2 regions of the Thalassotalea fonticola genome follow, and region 2 is predicted to be linked to the other one. Evidence: predicted binding sites of a transcription regulator. Region 2 holds the regulator's gene; the other holds the start of a gene.
What was found. Region 2 encodes FNR, which switches genes on or off when oxygen is low (the NO sensors DNR and NnrR bind a similar motif). Its sites were predicted from a motif close to TTGATCTAGATCAA; they were not measured.
Positions count from the first base shown of each region.

Region 1: RI844_RS12190 (CbbQ/NirQ/NorQ/GpvN family protein) is a predicted target of FNR. The motif match lies at 1,721-1,734, and genes of this name have one in related genera.

Region 1 is NZ_CP136600.1:3,003,803-3,007,019, forward strand. Features, by position in the region: gene RI844_RS12180 (c-type cytochrome) at 1-218, opposite strand, end outside; gene RI844_RS12185 (hypothetical protein) at 375-725, opposite strand; gene RI844_RS12190 (CbbQ/NirQ/NorQ/GpvN family protein) at 828-1,643, opposite strand; gene RI844_RS12195 (hypothetical protein) at 1,789-3,111, opposite strand; gene RI844_RS12200 (c-type cytochrome) at 3,095-3,217, opposite strand, start outside.
Region 2 is NZ_CP136600.1:1,065,958-1,069,174, reverse strand. Features, by position in the region: gene uspE (universal stress protein UspE) at 1-728, opposite strand, end outside; gene fnr (fumarate/nitrate reduction transcriptional regulator Fnr) at 881-1,603, opposite strand; gene RI844_RS04455 (sulfite exporter TauE/SafE family protein) at 1,644-2,312, opposite strand; gene ccoS (cbb3-type cytochrome oxidase assembly protein CcoS) at 2,319-2,558, opposite strand; gene RI844_RS04445 (heavy metal translocating P-type ATPase) at 2,566-3,217, opposite strand, start outside.

The sequences.
Region 1 (3,217 bases), 1.9 Mb from region 2:
TACGCACCTTCACCTAGTAAAGAATGACAGCCAATACAATTGTTCTTTTCCCAAAGGTGTTTACCACGCTCTACGGATTCGGTTATGTTTTGACGATTATCTCTTTCTGGCATTTCTTTTGTAGTATGAAAAGTTAAAGCAAGAAATACCAAGAAGAAGAATACACTTCCACCATAATAAATATTTCTCGCCATGCCTTTAGTAAAACTTTCTGACATGGGTTGCTCCCTTATAGTATTTAATAAAGCAAATACATCTTAAAGCTCTATAGCGGTGCAAATCTTGATAGAAATCAAACTAATGAATATTGTTGCGAAAATGTTTCAAAATATGTCGATTTGTATTTGTTGTTTAACTGTATTGCGAGGGAATATTTAGAAGATAGGCAGCTTTTTAACCATAGCCCGAGCAAGGTTAAGCATGCCAATTAATACAAAACCGGTATGCACTAAGATGAAATACAGCAACATTGCCATCAATTGAAAAGGCACTGTATCAGAAAGTAAAATAAAGATTAAAGGAGTAAAGACCACAAGCCCAACGGCAACAGAAAGTTGCACCGCGCGATACAGATGAATTCTTACAATGGCGCTTTGTTGTTTGTATTTAATAAGCATCCATAGCAATGCAATAAATGACAAACCGGGTAATACTAATAAATTAGCCAGAAACAATGATTGACAGGTAACGGCTAAATGTACAGATGACTTTGGATTAATTAACATAATGATCTCATACACTTAGCAGCTACAATAATTTTAACTATATACCGATGCTCAACTCACTTCAACATGCGCTTGGGGTATAAGCAACTTGATGATAAGCCACTATCCATCAAAATAAATGCGGGCAATATCCATTAACGCTTTAATCGTTTCAGGATCATCGGACAACGGCTCTGCTAAACAACATTTGCAAACCTCTAAAGGATCCATGCCACTTGACATCATTTTGGCCGCGTATATCAGTAAGCGGGTAGAAACCACTTCATCTAAATCGTTTTGCTCTAAGCGGCGTAATGCTTGGGCAAGCTCAACTAATGTAAAGGCTAAATGACCTTCTACGTTCGCTTCACTCATTAGTATTTGTTGTTCAACTTCTTTTTCAGGGTAATCAAAAGATAAAGCGACAAAGCGTTGTTTCGTACTAGGTTTCATCCCTTTTAATAAGTTTTGATAACCAGGATTGTAAGAGACTACCAACATAAAATCAGGATGAGCATCAAGTAACTCTCCCGTTCTTTCTAATGGCAAAACTCTACGGTCATCGGCTAAAGGGTGCAAAACAACCGTTGTATCTTTACGCGCTTCAACCACTTCATCAAGGTAACAAATGCCACCTTCTCGTACAGCTCGAGTTAATGGTCCATCTTGCCAATAAGTGCCTTCTGGGCCAATTAAATGGCGACCAACGAGATCTGCAGCAGTTAAATCATCATGACAAGCAACAGTATAAAGCGGCTTATTCAGTTTTTTTGCCATGTGTTCAATGAAGCGAGTTTTACCACACCCTGTTGGGCCTTTGATTAAAATTGGCAAATGATGTTGATGAGCGTATTCAAACAAGGACACTTCATTGTTCTGCTCTTTATAATACGGTACATCTACTGATGTGGTGGTTAGTTTTAAATTTGTAGTACTCATAAAATCTCAATACCGAACTTACATTGAGCATAAGTTACTCTTATGTTAACCGTGGTGCAATTGAGATACGAGCTTAGTTGATACAGATCAAGGTAAAAACAAGTGTGGCCTGACAATTGTCAAGCCACAGGTAATTATTGTTATTCTAACGCACCACCATCATTGAGGCGCTTTTCGGATTTGATAATAATTCGGCAAATACCTGCCAACGTTTTTGTTCATCATCACCACTTCTAAACTCTACATAGTCTTTAACCAGATCTTTGCCAAGATTATAATTAATCACATAAGCGCGGTAACGCTCAATAAAACCAACTCGTTGATTAGACTTTTCTGGAGTACTTAGCTCATATTTCATTAAGAAGTCTGCAGCTTGTTCCTTGTCAATTTGTCCATCTAAATAACGTTTGGCTGCTACATTACCAGCGTATGATAGTTTTCCTAATAAACTTTCAACCTGATAGTAAGCTTCAGCCTTTTCTGGATCCAAACCTGCTAACGGGAACAATACAGCTTTTTCAAACGCCATACGTTCAGTATGATTAAATGCCACCTCAATACCGTAATTGGCACTGCCTTCTGCTAATAAAGATAGTGGTGAATACAAAGGATATACTGAATATTCCAACCAGCCTTTACCATTAACTAAATGTTTTTCCATTAATGAGTTAAACACATGGTGACCGGGGTAGCCCTCATGACTAGCGAGATCAATAGCGCGATCTATTTGGATCGGAAAGTCGGTATTTACCTGAATCAAACTGAAGCTATTACCTTTATACCAGTTATAACCACTCCAGGGCTTATCATTCACATACTCTATGGTAAACGACTCATTCTCTGGTAAATCTATATTAGCTTTAGTGCGCTTTTGTGACTCTTCTATCGCAGCAATAAACACTTTACCAAGTTTATCTAATGGAATAACAAACTGATCTTTGAACGCTTTTAAACGAGGGTTCAATTCACCTTCGCCTGGCAACAATTCATTCAGTTCGGCCAACGCTTTATCAAAATCAGTTTCGCTTAAGTTTGGCGATTTTGCATCATAAAGTGCCATTGATTCTTGATCAAAAGTAAATTCTTTGCCGCTTAATTGCTGAATAAATGCTTTTACCGAGCGCACCTGAACAACTAACATATCTTTACGAAGTTGCTCGCTGGCAATGGCTGTAGAATTGTTTAAGTCAAGCTCCAGTTGCTCGGCAAAACTTAATAGTTTATCAAGCGGTTGTTTATCTGCAGCTTCTTGCCACTCTTTAGGGCCATAATAGGCATCAATATAATAGCTTTGATGCTTACCTACATGTAGCGCTAGTTTAACGTAACGCTCGGCTAATTGGTTCATATCCATTACCACCTTACTGGATTCACTTGCACTGTCTGAAGTGGAGTTACCACCACACGAAAATAATGTTAACGCTATAAGTATTGTTATTATTTTGTAGGGTTTAATTAGAGTTTTCATTTGCTGCTCCAGTTAATTTAGGTTGCGTAATACCATTAGAAAGACTGGCATAATATTTCGCCAATTCAAGCATATCTTCTTCATTTAAACGACTGACCATGCCTTG
Region 2 (3,217 bases):
TCTTCTACGTGTAAGTACTGCTCAGCCATATTGTATTTGTCACCATGTTCTTTCATTACATCAACATGGTGTTGTTTCATTGCATCGTTGTATTCGTTGGCATCAAATTCAGGTATTTCTATGGCAATATTTATTGGTGTGCCTGGATATGAATTTACAAAATGTACGTCAGCGTTAATGAGTTTAGCTAGATTGATTGCTTCTTCAGAAATTTTGTTATTCAGTGATTGATGTTCTTCTTCTTCGCTACCAGCGTTTACTGCAGCTAGAATATGACCATTATCAGGCCAGGTGTGTTCTTTAACTAACAATAATGGTACCCAACACTTACGAATAAGGTGCCAATCTGTTGGGGTAAATATAACTGATTGTAAGGTAGGGTGCTCGTGTGTGCTTTTAATGACCACATCAAAGGCATTATCTCTTACTTCAGCAAGAATGGCTTCAAAAGGGCGATTATGCCAAATCACTTTAGTTTGAATGTCATAATCAAAGTCTTCGATCAAATCAGTTAGCCAATTTTCTCTACCCTTAACTACCGTTTCACGCATAGCCTCACGTTCTTCACCGGATAGCATTGTGGTCATTTCATAGGAAAAATCATAAATAGATAAAAATGCGGTGACCTTAGCTCCTGAATGTTTAGCCAGAGTACATGCCCGTGCTAATGCTTTTTGTTCTTCAGTTGTAGGGTCAATAACGACTAATATATTCTGATAACTTTCCATACGTTCACCAATATAAAAATAATTAAGCTGATATAAGCTTAATATGAACTGGCGATTGTTACAAATATGTATTGAAAATTTATGTAAGGTTTATTAACGCGTTGATTTAAATCAAGTATAAATCAACGCATAAAGAGATGAGAGGAGGAAGTTTACTTAGTGTATCCGGCCAGTTCTAATAAGGCATCTTTATCTAGTATAGTAATGAATTTGTTCTCTACTTTGATCAAGCCTTCTTTTTGAAAGCGGGTCATTAAACGAGAGATTGTTTCTATGGTTAAACCAATATAATTGCCAATTTCGCTTCGGGTCATTGGTAAGTTAAATTCAACGGATGACAAATTTCGGTTACCTAATCTACGGCCATAATTAGCAAGAAATGTTGCTAACTTTTCTTCGGCATTTTTACGATTCAACAATAGTAACATTTCGCTGTTACACTGTATTTCGTCGCTCATTAAGCTCATCATTTGGGCTTTAAGCTTAGGAATTTTACTTGATAGTGTATCGAGTACTTCAAACGGTATTTCACATACCATTGATGTTTCTAACGCTTTAGCAAAGCTCGGATGGCTTTTGGCTGAAAGGGCATCAAAGCCCATTAAATCGCCGGCTAAATGGAAACCGGTAATCTGTTCTTCGCCTTGCTCAGAAATAATGAATGTTTTAAAGGTACCAGAGCGTATTGCATATAGAGTATGCAATTGTTCGCCAGCTTTAAATATTTGCGTATTTTTCTGGATTGGTTTTTTACGTTGAATAATATCATCAAGTAAGTTCAACTCGGTTTCATTTAAACTAAATGGTAAACAAAGTTCACTGATACTACAGTTCTGACACTTAATGTTATTTGCAATCGGTATTATTTGAGGCATATTATTACAGCTATTTCCATATTTAATGTGGTGCAGGGTACTAAAATATTTGATTTAGGGCAATAAATAACGAAAATAAGCCGTAAAAAATCAGTAAAATAGCTGTTAATGTACGAATTAGATCAGAACGTAACATTTCGGTTACAAATTTATAACCTGAAGCTAAAGTAAGTAATGCAGGTAATGTACCTAAGCCAAAAGCTAGCATTATTAATGCGCCATTTTGCCATGTCGCGCTGGCAATAGACCAAGTTAGGGTGGAATAGACCAAACCACAAGGCAACCAACCCCACACCATACCTAACAGTAAAGACTGTTTAACATTTTTTACCGGGATAAAGTTCTTACTCAGTGGTTGTAAGTATCTCCACAGAAACTTACCAATATTTTCTACTTTTGCTAGAACGAAAGACCACTTGGCAATATAAAGCCCTAAAAATATCACGAATAAGGCAGCGATAACTTTTAACCATAATATCGGAAAACCGAGCGACTTAGCAGCTAAAGAGCCGGTAAATCCAGCAATTGCACCTGCAACTGAATAAGAAAAAATGCGACCAAAATTGTAAGCGAAAATTAGGCTGATACTGGCCTTGGTTTTGTCTGCTATTGAGGCTGTCAGCATTGTAGTTATGCCACCACACATAGCAACACAGTGCCCCGCACCTGCAATACCAATTAAAAATGCGGATAAAAAGTCTAATTCCATATGGAGTTATTTGTCAGCTTTATTTGAGTGGCTGGTGTTATCTTGGAGTTCAGATTCATTTGATTTATTTGTATCGGTGGCAGTGCTGCTAATTTTATTACTTACCGGTTCATCATCAAACAAAATGCTCATGCCTTGTTTTTCCAAATCGTCAAACTGTTCTGTTTTTACCGCCCAAAAAAATAAATAAATTGCAATAGCGGTAAAAATAATGGCAATAGGAATAAGGATATAAATAACACTCATAAAATAGCTACTTTAATAATCTTAATGAATTAGTAACAACAATAATCGAACTTGCTGACATACCTAATACTGCCATATAAGGGGTGATAAAACCACACACCGCTAACGGCAGAATAATGGCGTTGTAGGCCAATGCCCAGGCAAAATTTTGTTTAACGATATTCGAGGTTTTCAACGCAATAGCTTTAAGCCTTAACAGGCTTGCAAGATGATTGTTCACTAAAATCACGTCGGCGCCACTTTTCGCTATCTCTGTACCACTTCCCATAGCAATCGATACGTGAGCTTGGGCAAACACTGGTGAATCGTTTACGCCATCGCCAACCATTGCGACAGTTTTACCTGCATTTTGTTTATCAGCCAAAATTTTCAGCTTGTCATTGGCACTGCAGGTGTCAAAGCTTTGATCGAGTTTTACTTGCTGATTAAAACCGTTAACCCCAGCCTTATTATCACCACTGATCAACATCGTTTCAATGTTGGATAAACGCATGCTGTTGATCACTGACTTAGTATTAGTACGTAAAGTATCTTGCATATAAAACGCAGCAACAAGAATATTATCTACGGTGAGTAAGCACTGTGATTTATTATAACAAGCGTCAACAGATAAGCTCTCTTCTATCCAGCTTATCTTTCCAATACATATTTGATGACCA